Regions from separate parts of the Streptomyces sp. NBC_00878 genome, predicted to be linked through region 2. Evidence: predicted binding sites of a transcription regulator. Region 2 holds the regulator's gene; each other region holds the start of a gene.
The links. Region 2 encodes HrcA, which represses chaperone genes, less so after heat shock. Its sites were predicted from a motif close to TTNGCACTCNGNNNNNCNGAGTGCNAA; they were not measured.
Positions count from the first base shown of each region.

Region 1: the regulator HrcA is predicted to act here: its motif matches at 2,126-2,152, upstream of groL (chaperonin GroEL).
Region 3: the regulator HrcA is predicted to act here: its motif matches at 1,498-1,524, upstream of groES (co-chaperone GroES).

Region 1 covers NZ_JAPEOK010000001.1:4,779,768-4,784,129, reverse strand. The annotation lists gene thrC (threonine synthase) at 1-836, shown strand, start outside; gene OHA11_RS20145 (MoaD/ThiS family protein) at 959-1,234, shown strand; gene OHA11_RS20140 (cold-shock protein) at 1,691-1,897, shown strand; gene groL (chaperonin GroEL) at 2,278-3,906, shown strand; partial or broken gene OHA11_RS20130 (12-oxophytodienoate reductase) at 4,059-4,362, shown strand, end outside.
Region 2 covers NZ_JAPEOK010000001.1:7,258,386-7,262,747, forward strand. The annotation lists gene OHA11_RS31475 (DUF3097 domain-containing protein) at 1-214, opposite strand, end outside; gene OHA11_RS31480 (MBL fold metallo-hydrolase) at 260-1,126, opposite strand; gene hrcA (heat-inducible transcriptional repressor HrcA) at 1,397-2,413, shown strand; gene dnaJ (molecular chaperone DnaJ) at 2,414-3,550, shown strand; gene OHA11_RS31495 (nitronate monooxygenase) at 3,775-4,362, shown strand, end outside.
Region 3 covers NZ_JAPEOK010000001.1:4,171,923-4,176,284, reverse strand. The annotation lists gene OHA11_RS17380 (methyltransferase domain-containing protein) at 1-50, opposite strand, end outside; gene OHA11_RS17375 (polysaccharide deacetylase family protein) at 563-1,333, shown strand; gene groES (co-chaperone GroES) at 1,669-1,977, shown strand; gene groL (chaperonin GroEL) at 2,117-3,742, shown strand; gene OHA11_RS17360 (ester cyclase) at 3,898-4,362, opposite strand, start outside.

The DNA.
Region 1 (4,362 bases), 2.5 Mb from region 2:
CCGGCAACCTCGCCGGCGCGGTGGGCGCCGCCGCCGCGCGCGCCGGTTTCCGGTCCTGCGTGTTCATCCCGCACGACCTGGAGCAGGGCAAGGTCGTCATGGCCGCGGTCTACGGCGGCGAGCTCGTCGGCATCGAGGGCAACTACGACGACGTGAACCGTTTCTGCTCCGAGCTGATCGGCGACCCGGCCGGCGAGGGCTGGGGCTTCGTCAACGTCAACCTGCGGCCGTACTACGCGGAGGGGTCCAAGACCCTGGCGTACGAGATCTGTGAGCAGCTCGGCTGGCAGCTGCCGGACCAGCTGGTCGTGCCGATCGCCTCCGGCTCGCAGCTCACGAAGATCGACAAGGGGCTCCAGGAGCTGATCAAGCTCGGGCTCGTCGAGGACAAGCCGTACAAGATCTTCGGTGCGCAGGCCGAGGGCTGCTCGCCGGTGTCCGTGGCGTACAAGGCCGGGCACGACGTCGTACGGCCGCAGAAGCCGAACACGATCGCGAAGTCGCTCGCGATCGGAAACCCGGCGGATGGTCCTTACGTTCTCGATATCGCCCGGCGTACGGGTGGGGCCGTCGAGGACGTGAACGACGAGCAGGTGGTCGACGCGATCAAGTTGCTGGCGCGGACCGAGGGGATCTTTGCGGAGACCGCTGGTGGTGTGACGGTGGGGGTGGCGAAGAAGCTGATCGAGAATGGGCTGCTGGATCCGAGTCTGACGACTGTCGTCCTCAATACCGGGGATGGTCTGAAGACCTTGGACGCGGTCGCTTCCGACACGGGGCTGACCGCGACGATCCGGCCGAACCTGGATTCCTTCCGTGAAGCTGGGCTCGGCTAGTCGTTGTTCCTTCGCTGCGGGCGCGTGGGGGCTGGTCGCGCAGTTCCCCGCGCCCCCAAAAAAGACTGCGCAGTTCCCCGCGCCCCTGAAGGGGCCACCCACTCCGACGGAGGTCTAACCCCATGAGCGTCAACGTTCGTATCCCCACCATTCTGCGTACCTACACGGGCGGCAAGGCCGAGGTTTCTGCCGAGGGTGGGACTCTCGGCGCGGTCATCGCCGATCTGGAGAAGAACCACGCCGGGATCGCGGCCCGGGTTCTGGACGACCAGGGGCAGCTGCGGCGGTTCGTCAACGTGTACGTGAACGACGACGACGTCCGCTTCGAGCAGGGGCTGGAGACGGCCACGCCGGACGGGGTCGGGGTGTCGATCATCCCCGCCGTCGCCGGCGGCTGACCAGCGGGCGCGGTGCCGATGACTGATCATTACCGTCGGTAACTGTGATTACTGAGAGTTCACCGAATTGCCCCCTCCGTAAGAGAAGCGGAAGGGGCAATTCTGTATGGTTGAGCGGGGTACAGTTGGGGAAGCTGCTTCGATCCGCATGCCAGGCGCATATAAGTTCCCGCCCGAAGCCCGACAAGAAGTAGCCAAAGTGCCCCGCCTTTTTGAGCCGTTTATGGCATTTATGGGGCCCGACTTGCCCTGAATCTTCGTGAATTCTTCGCATATTCCCGATCGGTCACGCCCGGAATTCTCGTCGGATTGACCTGTTGCAGAGGGCAGTTGGACGGATACATTCGGCCGCGGTCGACGCGTTCCGGCGCACACCCCCAACCGTTGGGGGGTGAGGTCTGACCCGGATCCGCGAAGTGCGGGTCTGTGCAAGGGCCAGTAATAGGGGAGTTAGGCATGGCTCAGGGCACCGTCAAATGGTTCAACGCGGAGAAGGGGTACGGCTTCATCGCGGTCGACGGTGGTGCGGATGTTTTCGTCCACTACAGCGCGATTCAGATGGACGGCTACCGCACCCTGGAAGAGGGTCAGCGGGTCGATTTTGAGATCTCGCAAGGCCAGAAGGGGCCGCAGGCGGACATGGTCCGACTGGCGACCGGCTGAAGCACGCGCCGACTTACTGCAGCGACGTTCTTCTTTCGAAGGGCTCGTACCTCCGGGTGCGGGCCCTTCGGTATGTCCGCGTGACGCCCTCACGGCGGCAGGCTCCCCCTCTCCTCCCCACCTCCTGCCCCCTCCCGTCCTCCTCCTGCCCTCTCCCCCCACCGGCTCTCACCTGCGGATCATCCTGAGCCGCTTGCACTCGCATGGGTCGAGTGCTAATCATTGGCGTTAGCACTCTGAAGGTGAGAGTGATAACGAGGACCGGGTCGGTGAGGCCCGCAGGCCGGGTGGGGCAAGGAACCACGAGGTCGGCAGGCCGTCCGTCGCGGGCGCGGGCGCGGTCCTGGAGATTCCACCCCAGTCCGGGAGGACCACTTCACATGGCCAAGATCATCGCGTTCGACGAGGAGGCACGGCGCGGTCTCGAGCGCGGGATGAACCAGCTCGCCGACGCCGTAAAGGTCACCCTCGGTCCCAAGGGTCGCAACGTCGTCCTCGAGAAGAAGTGGGGCGCCCCCACGATCACCAACGATGGTGTGTCCATCGCCAAGGAGATCGAGCTCGAGGACCCGTACGAGAAGATCGGCGCCGAGCTGGTCAAGGAAGTCGCCAAGAAGACGGACGACGTCGCCGGTGACGGTACGACCACTGCGACCGTTCTCGCCCAGGCGCTCGTCCGCGAGGGCCTGCGCAACGTGGCCGCGGGTGCCAACCCGATGGCTCTCAAGCGCGGTATCGAGAAGGCCGTCGAGGCCGTCTCCGGTGCTCTCCTTGAGCAGGCCAAGGATGTCGAGACCAAGGAGCAGATCGCTTCGACGGCCTCCATCTCCGCCGCCGACACCCAGATCGGCGAGCTCATCGCCGAGGCGATGGACAAGGTCGGCAAGGAAGGCGTCATCACCGTCGAGGAGTCCCAGACCTTCGGTCTGGAGCTGGAGCTCACCGAGGGTATGCGCTTCGACAAGGGCTACATCTCGGCGTACTTCGCCACCGACATGGAGCGGATGGAGGCGTCGCTCGACGACCCGTACATCCTCATCGCCAACTCCAAGATCGGCAACGTCAAGGACCTGCTGCCCCTTCTCGAGAAGGTCATGCAGTCCGGCAAGCCGCTGCTGATCATCGCCGAGGACGTCGAGGGCGAGGCGCTGTCGACCCTCGTCGTCAACAAGATCCGTGGCACCTTCAAGTCCGTCGCCGTCAAGGCTCCGGGCTTCGGTGACCGCCGCAAGGCGATGCTGAACGACATCGCCATCCTCACGGGCGGCGAGGTCATCTCCGAGGAGGTCGGCCTCAAGCTGGAGAACACGGGCCTGGAGCTGCTGGGTCGGGCCCGCAAGGTCGTCATCACCAAGGACGAGACGACGATCGTCGACGGCTCGGGCTCGGCGGACCAGGTTGCCGGTCGCGTCAACCAGATCCGTGCCGAGATCGAGAACTCCGACTCGGACTACGACCGCGAGAAGCTCCAGGAGCGCCTGGCGAAGCTGGCCGGCGGCGTGGCCGTCATCAAGGCCGGTGCCGCCACCGAGGTCGAGCTCAAGGAGCGCAAGCACCGCATCGAGGACGCCGTTCGCAACGCGAAGGCGGCCGTCGAGGAGGGCATCGTCGCCGGTGGCGGCGTGGCCCTGCTCCAGGCCTCCTCGGTCTTCGAGAAGCTGGACCTGGAGGGTGACGAGGCGACCGGCGCCAACGCCGTGAAGCTCGCCCTGGAGGCCCCGCTCAAGCAGATCGCCGTCAACGGTGGCCTTGAGGGTGGCGTCATCGTCGAGAAGGTGCGCAACCTTCCCGTCGGCCACGGCCTGAACGCCGCGACCGGTGAGTACGTCGACATGATCGCCGAAGGCATCATCGACCCGGCGAAGGTCACGCGCTCTGCCCTGCAGAACGCCGCGTCCATCGCCGCGCTGTTCCTCACCACCGAGGCCGTCATCGCCGACAAGCCGGAGAAGGCCAGCGCCGGCGCAGGCGCCGGTGGCGGCATGCCGGGCGGCGACATGGACTTCTGAGCCCAGGCGCAAGCAGCCCAGGCTCGGTAGTTCTCGGCAGTTCCCGGTAGTACATCGCAGTACCAGGCAGTACCAGTACGTGAACGAGGGCGGTACCTCACTCCAGGGGTGCCGCCCTCGGGCGTGTCCGGGGTCATGGACGTGACCGGGACGTGGCTGTCGCCGCCTCTGCTCCCGCGTCTACCTCCGTTTCCGCCTCCGCCTCCGCCTCCCGCGCGGCCGAGATCCTCTCCCTGCCCGTTGCCCTAAACGGCCTGACCGTGCCGAACCGGATCATGATGGCGCCGATGACCCGGCAGTTCTCGCCGGGCGGTGTTCCGGGGGAGGACGTGGCGTCGTACTACGCGCGCCGTGCCGCCGCCGGGGTCGGCCTGATCGTCACCGAGGGCACGTACGTGGGTCATGAGTCGGCCGGGCAGAGTGACCGGATTCCGCGGTTCCACGGGGAGGAGCAGC
Region 2 (4,362 bases):
GCCCCTCCAGCAGGAAACCCCGTGGCTCCAGCGGAAACACCCGGTGTTTGCCGAAGCGATCCTCCAGGGTGACCGTGCCCGCCTCGCAGCGGATCACGGCACCGCAGAACCCGGTGCCGGGCTCCTCGACCACGAGCCCCGGCTCCGCCGCGACCTCGGGCACGGGCTTGGGCTTCTTCCACGGAGGTGTCAGGTCCGCTGAGTACTGGCGCATTCGGATGACGATAGGAGACGGTCCGCGCCGAGTGTGCCCGGCCCCCTACGACACGCCGAAACGCCGTGCCAGCGCGTCCCGTTGGGCCCGTACGAAGCCGGCGTCCACCGCTGCCCCGTGGCCGGGTACGTACACCGCTTCCTCGCCCCCGAGGGCCAGTAGTCGGTCCAGAGCCGCCGGCCAGCGGGAGGGGACGGCGTCCGGGCCTGCCTGGGGGTCGCCCGACTCCTCGACCAGGTCGCCGCAGAAGACGATCTCAGGCGAGCCGGTCGCGGGGTCCCCGGGGCTTGCGGGACGTGCGGGGATGAGAACCGCCAGGTCGTGGGCCGTGTGGCCGGGGCCGACGTTCGCCAGCAGGACCTGGATGCCGCCGCCCAGGTCGAGCGTCCACTCGCCGGAGACGAGATGCCGGGGGCGGACGAGGAGGTCCGCCGCCTCGGCCGCCTCGCCCGGATCGGCGCCGTTGCGTACGGCATCCGCCCGCAACCCGTCCTGCCCGTCCCGTCCGTCGTGCCCGTCCCCCTCGTCGTGCCCGTCCCCCTCGTCCTGCCGGTCCCCCTCGTCCTGCCGGTCCCGCCCGTCCTGCCGGTTCCGCCCGTCCCGTTCGTCGGCGAGCACCCGCTCAAGACCCACCGCCCCGAAGACCTCGGCCCCCGCGAACGCCGCCGCGCCGAAAACGTGGTCGAAGTGCGCGTGGGTGAGCGCGAGATGCGTGACCCGCCCGCCCCCGAGCAACCGCCGCGCCTCCGTACGCAGCCGCGCGCCCTCCCGCAGCCCGGACCCCGCGTCGATCATGAGCGCCGCGTCCTCGCCGACCACGAGCCCGGCCGTGCAGTCCCACACCGGAAGCCGGCACCGCCCCACCCGCGGAGCCAGTTCCTCCCACCCGGCCTCTTCCCAAGTCACCCTCATACGCCGACGCTAGCCCGACGCCCCATGAAGTGCGCAGACAGTAGTCGGGACAGAGCGGGACAGCCCCGTACACGTCGCCGGGCACGTCGCCGTGGCATCGCAACATCGCAGGCCCGTCCTTGCCCGCGCCGTACCTACCGGCCGTACACTTGGGCCGGGGATGCTGGCACTCGTGCGCGCTGAGTGCCAGGCAAGGCGATCGAAGATGATCGAGGACCGCATCGAAGACCGCACGAAGACCGCGGGGAAGACCAGCTGGAGGTGTGCGCGATGCTCAGTGAACGCAGGCTCGAGGTGCTGCGCGCCATCGTCCAGGACTACGTGGGCACGGAGGAGCCGGTCGGTTCCAAGGCGCTCACGGAGCGCCACCGGCTGGGTGTCTCCCCGGCCACGGTGCGTAATGACATGGCGGTCCTTGAGGACGAGGGCTTCATCGCCCAGCCGCACACCAGCGCCGGCCGGATCCCCACGGACAAGGGCTACCGTCTCTTCGTCGACAAGCTCGCGGGCGTCAAGCCGATGACCGCGCCGGAGCGGCGGGCGATCCACAGTTTCCTCGACGGCGCCGTCGATCTCGACGACGTCGTGGGGCGGACCGTCCGGCTCCTCGCGCAGCTCACCCGGCAGGTCGCCGTCGTGCAGTACCCGTCACTGACCCGCTCGACCGTGCGTCATGTGGAGCTGCTGTCGCTGGCCCCGGCCCGCGTCATGCTCGTACTGATCACGGACACCGGCCGGGTCGAGCAGCGCATGGTGGACTGCCCGGCGCCCTTCGGGGAGGCCTCTGTGGCGGATCTACGCGCGCGGCTCAACAGCCGGATCGCGGGCCGCCGTTTCGCGGACGTCCCGCAGCTGGTGCAGGATCTCCCCGATGCTTTCGAGTCGGACGACCGGGGTACGGTCGCGACGGTGCTCTCCACTCTCCTGGAGACCCTGGTCGAGGAGACCGAGGAGCGGCTGATGATCGGCGGCACCGCCAATCTGACCCGCTTCGGACATGACTTTCCCCTCACTATCCGTCCGGTGCTGGAGGCCCTTGAGGAGCAGGTCGTTCTCCTCAAACTCCTTGGTGAGGTCAATGATTCGGGCATGGCCGTACGGATCGGTCACGAGAACGCCCATGAGGGACTCAACTCCACGTCCGTCGTCTCGGTCGGCTACGGTTCGGGCGGCGAGGCAGTAGCCAAACTAGGCGTGGTCGGCCCGACGCGCATGGATTACCCCGGAACGATGGGAGCGGTACGAGCGGTGGCACGGTACGTCGGACAGATCCTGGCGGAGTCGTAAGTGGCCACGGACTATTACGCCGTACTCGGCGTGCGCCGCGATGCGTCCCAGGACGAGATCAAGAAGGCATTCCGGCGGCTCGCACGCGAGCTGCATCCGGATGTCAATCCCGATCCGAAGACGCAGGAGCGCTTCAAGGAGATCAACGCCGCCTACGAGGTGTTGTCGGACCCGCAGAAGAAGCAGGTCTACGACCTCGGCGGCGACCCGCTGTCCCAGGCGGGCGGCCAGGGCGCGGGCGGCTTCGGCGCCGGCGGGTTCGGGAACTTCTCGGACATCATGGACGCCTTCTTCGGTACGGCGTCGCAGCGGGGCCCGCGGTCGCGCACGCGGCGCGGCCAGGACGCGATGATCCGGCTGGAGATCGACCTCGACGAGGCGGCCTTCGGCACGACGAAGGACATCCAGGTCGACACGGCCGTCGTGTGTACGACGTGCAGCGGCGAAGGCGCCGCACCCGGCACCTCCGCGCAGACCTGTGACATGTGTCGCGGGCGAGGCGAGGTGTCCCAGGTCACCCGGTCCTTCCTGGGCCAGGTCATGACGTCCCGGCCGTGTCCGCAGTGCCAGGGGTTCGGGACGGTCGTTCCGACGCCGTGCCCCGAGTGCGCGGGTGACGGGCGGGTGCGGTCGCGCCGGACCCTGACCGTGAAGATCCCCGCCGGTGTCGACAACGGCACGCGGATCCAGCTCGCGGGCGAGGGCGAGGTCGGGCCCGGCGGCGGTCCCGCCGGTGACCTGTACGTCGAGATCCACGAGCTGCCGCACTCGACCTTCCAGCGGCGCGGCGACGATCTGCACTGCACGGTCACGATTCCGATGACCGCGGCGGCTCTCGGGACGAAGGTTCCGCTGGAGACGCTCGACGGGATGGAAGAGATCGACATCCGTCCGGGGACCCAGTCCGGGCAGTCGGTTCCGTTGCACGGGCGCGGGATCACGCATCTGCGGGGTGGTGGGCGCGGGGATCTCATCGTGCATGTCGAGGTCATGACGCCTACCAAGCTTGATCCCGAGCAGGAGCGGGTGCTGCGGGAGCTGGCGCAGATGCGGGGGGAGGAGCGGCCCACGGGGCAGTTCCAGCCCGGGCAGCAGGGGTTGTTCTCGCGTCTGAAGGACGCGTTCAACGGGCGCTGAGGGCTTTTCTCGCCCCCGCCGCCGCTACCCTTCCCGTCCTTTCTGGGGGCTCCGCCCCCCAGGCCCCCGCATCGGCCTGAACGGCCTCGTCCTCAAGCGCCGGACGGGCTGGGTGGGTTGGGGTGGCGCGGTGCGAAAACCCTCCCCGCGTGACCATTCCCGTGGCTTATGCCCGGGGGAAGGCCGGATTCGGACTTGTACGGGGGACGTGACAACATGCCGTCATGTCCTCCGCGCTGACCGATCTCTTCCCGCTGCCGATCGTGCAGGCCCCCATGGCGGGCGGCGTCTCCGTGCCGCAGCTCGCAGCGGCCGTGTCCGAGGCCGGGGGGCTCGGTTTTCTCGCCGCCGGGTACAAAACGGCCGACGGCATGTACCAGGAGATCAAGCAGTTGCGGGGGGCCACGAGCCGTCCGTTCGGTGTGAACCTGTTCATGCCACAGCCCGAGTATGCCGACCCTGCCGCCGTCAAGGTCTACGCCCATCAGCTCGCCGGTGAGGCCGCCTGGTACGAGACCGAACTGGGCGACCCCGACAGCGGACGCGACGACGGATACGACGCCAAGCTCGCCGTACTCCTCGACAACCCGGTGCCGGTCGTCTCCTTCCACTTCGGCTGCCCCAAGCGCGACGTCCTGGAGTCCCTGAACCGGGCCGGCACGCTGACGCTGGTCACGGCGACCACCGCCGAGGAGGCGCAGGCCGTGCAGTGGGCGGGCGCCGACGCCGTGATCGTGCAGGGCGTCGAGGCCGGCGGCCACCAGGGCACCCACCGCGACAACACGGAGGCCGACGGCTCCGGCATCGGACTG
Region 3 (4,362 bases), 3.1 Mb from region 2:
TCGAGCAGGGCACGGCCTTGGCCGGTGAGCAGGGCGGCGAATGACGACAAAGAGGTGTCGGGCGCAGCCCGTCGATGAGGGGCGGTGGTCGGGTGGCGGGCGGGAGGATCGAGGTCGTTCACCGGCCCATTGTGGGCCAGTCGGAGGACGGCACGCGTTCGCCGGATGTGTCGAGGGCTTGTGAGGGGTGTGGCCTGTGAGGATCCGGGTTCATGCGACTTGTACGACAAAATGACAGCAGTGGGGCAAATGGTGGCTCAGGGGGCACCCCCTCAGGGGCGCGGGAAACTGCGCGACAAGCCCCCACTGACCCGCAGGTCGCAATCAGGCCACCCCGTGCAGCCGCAGCCCGCACCGCTTTCGTCCTGCCGACGGACACCGCACTGGCCACTGGCTGCTCGGAACCAGGGTCCGACGGCACCACCGCCAAGCCGGCCGCAGGCCGACAACTCCTCAAGGCCCACCCGGCGCAAGCCATGGATGCCTACGCCACCGAACCCCGCGTGAAGCTGAAGCCGGTCACGGACAAGGGGCACGCGGTGGCACGTTTTGAGGACCACCTGTGAGGAAGCTGCCGGCCGCCGCCGCACTGCTCGCGGGGCTGGTCTGCTTGGCCGGCTGCGCCCAGTCCGTGGACCCCATCGAGCGGCTGGGCAAGAAGGCCGCGCAGAAGGTGCGTACGCACGGGCCCACCGAGGACGCGTACCGCCGCTGGGGCCTGACCGCACCACTCGCCCCGGCGCCGAAACCGCCCGCCCGGCGGCCCACCGCCCGCACCGCGGGACCGGGCCTGCCGCCCGTCGTGGACCGAGTCCCCACCCGCGATCGGGTCGTCTTCCTGACCTTCGACGACGGCGCCGAGAAGGACCCGGGGTTCGTCGACATGGTCCGTGAACTGCGGCTGCCGGTCACGATGTTCCTCACGGACAGTGTCGTCGGGCCGGGATACGCCCACTTCGGCCGGCTCCGCGCGGTCGGCGCGACCGTACAGAACCACACCCTCGACCACCCATACCTGCCGGGCCTTCCGTACGCCGGACAGCGCGCCGAGATCTGCGGCCAGCAGGAGAAACTCAAGCAGCGCTTCGGCATCCGCCCGCGTCTCTTCCGCCCGCCCTACGGCGAGTACAACGCCGACACCGTACGCGCGGCCGCCGACTGCGGCCTGGCCGCCGTCGTCCTGTGGCGCGACACCGGCCGCCTCAGCCCGGGCGACATCCTCCACTGCCCCGAGGGGCGGGCCGGCACGAGCCTCACCGGCGCGACGGCTGCCGTGCTGAACCGCGTCCAGAGGGAGGGTTTCGCTGTGGCCCGCCTGGAGGACTACCTGTAGGCCACCCAGCCCGTCGTGGGGGTCCCCCGCCCGAGCGCAGCCGAGAGTGGGGGAGTTTGAGGACGAGGCCGTTCAGGCCGATGAAGGGGGGTCTGGGGGTGCGGCCCCCAGCAGGGCCCACCCCGGTTCCGGGCGCCGAACATCCCCCTGACCGCCGGTGGCAATTGGCACTCCGCTTGACCGAGTGCTAATCGCAGTCATAGTCTCGGCTCTGGCACTCACCGCAGGAGAGTGCCAATAGCGACGGGCAGGTCCGGCACCCGCGACGACGGATCCACCTGGTCGCCACCTCAGACAGTTAACCCCGTGAGATCTCCGAAGGGGGAGGTCGGATCGTGACGACCACCAGCTCCAAGGTTGCCATCAAGCCGCTTGAGGACCGCATTGTGGTCCAGCCGCTCGACGCCGAGCAGACCACGGCCTCTGGCCTGGTCATCCCGGACACCGCCAAGGAGAAGCCCCAGGAGGGCGTCGTCCTGGCCGTTGGCCCGGGCCGCTTCGAGAACGGCGAGCGTCTTCCGCTCGACGTCAAGACCGGCGACATCGTGCTGTACAGCAAGTACGGCGGCACCGAGGTGAAGTACAACGGCGAGGAGTACCTCGTCCTCTCGGCTCGCGACGTGCTCGCGATCGTCGAGAAGTAATTCACCCGGCACCACCAGCATTCCCGGCATTACCAGCATTGCAGTGAACTGCGCCCCTGGCCCCCGCGACCTTATGAAGCCGGGTGTCAGGGGCGCGGCTCGTTTCACCCACGTTTTCCGAGAGGGCTGAACCGCTCCCATGGCGAAGATCCTGAAGTTCGACGAGGACGCCCGTCGCGCCCTCGAGCGCGGCGTCAACAAGCTTGCCGACACGGTCAAGGTGACGATCGGCCCCAAGGGCCGCAACGTCGTCATCGACAAGAAGTTCGGCGCGCCCACCATCACCAACGACGGCGTCACCATCGCCCGCGAGGTCGAGCTCGACGACCCGTACGAGAACCTCGGCGCCCAGCTGGTGAAGGAGGTGGCGACCAAGACCAACGACATCGCGGGTGACGGTACGACCACCGCCACCGTGCTGGCCCAGGCGCTCGTCCGCGAGGGCCTGAAGAACGTCGCCGCCGGCGCGTCCCCCGCCCTCCTGAAGAAGGGCATCGACGCCGCCGTCGCCGCGGTCTCCGAGGAGCTCCTCGCGACCGCCCGGCCGATCGACGAGAAGTCCGACATCGCCGCCGTCGCCGGTCTGTCCGCCCAGGACAGCCAGGTCGGCGAGCTCATCGCCGAGGCGATGGACAAGGTCGGCAAGGACGGTGTCATCACCGTCGAGGAGTCCAACACCTTCGGTCTGGAGCTGGACTTCACCGAGGGCATGGCCTTCGACAAGGGCTACCTGTCGCCGTACTTCGTGACGGACCAGGAGCGCATGGAAGCCGTCCTGGACGACCCGTACATCCTGATCCACCAGGGCAAGATCTCCTCCATCCAGGACATGCTGCCGCTGCTGGAGAAGATCATCCAGACGAACGCCTCCAAGCCGCTGCTGATCATCGCCGAGGACGTCGAGGGCGAGGCCCTCTCGACCCTGGTCGTGAACAAGATCCGCGGCACGTTCAACGCCGTCGCCGTGAAGGCCCCCGGCTTCGGTGACCGCCGCAAGGCGATGCTCGGCGACATGGCCGGTCTCACCGGTGCCACCGTCATCGCCGAGGAGGTCGGCCTCAAGCTCGACCAGGTCGGCCTGGACGTGCTGGGCACCGCCCGCCGCGTGACCATCACCAAGGACGACACGACGATCGTCGACGGTGGCGGCAAGTCCGAGGACGTCGTCGGACGCATCAACCAGATCAAGGCCGAGATCGAGGGCACGGACTCCGACTGGGACCGCGAGAAGCTCCAGGAGCGCCTCGCGAAGCTGGCCGGCGGCGTGTGCGTGATCAAGGTCGGCGCCGCCACCGAGGTGGAGCTCAAGGAGAAGAAGCACCGTCTGGAGGACGCCATCTCCGCGACCCGCGCCGCGGTCGAGGAGGGCATCGTCTCCGGTGGTGGCTCCGCGCTCGTCCACGCCGTGAAGGTCCTGGAGGGCAACCTCGGCAAGACCGGCGACGAGGCCACGGGTGTCGCGGTCGTCCGCAAGGCCGCCGTCGAGCCGCTGCGCTGGATCGCCGAGAACGCCGGCCTGGAGGGCTACGTCATCACCTCCAAGGTCGCCGAGCTCGACAAGGGCCAGGGCTTCAACGCCGCGACCGGCGAGTACGGCGACCTGGTCAAGGCCGGCGTCATCGACCCGGTCAAGGTCACCCGCTCCGCCCTGGAGAACGCCGCCTCCATCGCCTCCCTGCTCCTCACGACCGAGACCCTGGTCGTCGAGAAGCCGGCCGAGGAGGAGTCCGACGCGGGCCACGGTGGCCACGGCCACTCCCACTAGGTCCCACCAGGCGTAAGCCGCTTTCGGGCAGCCCAAGGGGGCGTACAAGTACGTACGCCCCTGTAGGCGCCCGGCGAAGGCCCGGAACCCCATCGCTTCGCGGGGGACCGGGCCTTCGTGCTGTCACCGCCGTGGTCCCTCGCGGTCCGACGCGGTCAGACTTCGAGCTGGTCCAGCACCCCGAGCTGGGCCATCAGCCCCAGCCGGTCGTACTGCCACCAGCCCTCGACGACCTTGCCGTCGTCGCGGCACCGGTGAATGGTCGTGCCGGTCATGGTGACCTGCTTGCCGGTGGCCGCTATCCCCATGAAGTCACCCTTGTGGGTGCCGTTCCAGGTCCAGCGCGTACAGACCTGGTCGCCGTCGGAGATCTGGTCCTCGATGGTGAACGCGAAGTCGAACCCGGACCGCCACATCTCCACCTCGCGGCGCAGGGCGTCCATCCCGATCACGTCCTGCTCGTTGGACGGATCATGGTCGTGGTAGTTCTCCGCGACGGTCTCGTCCCACGACGGCAGTGTGCCCTTCCCGGCGAACAGCCCGAAGAGGTTGCGGACACTGGCCTTGTAGAGCCGCTCGTCCCGCACCACGTCGAGATCCGTGAACGTCGGCATCTCGTC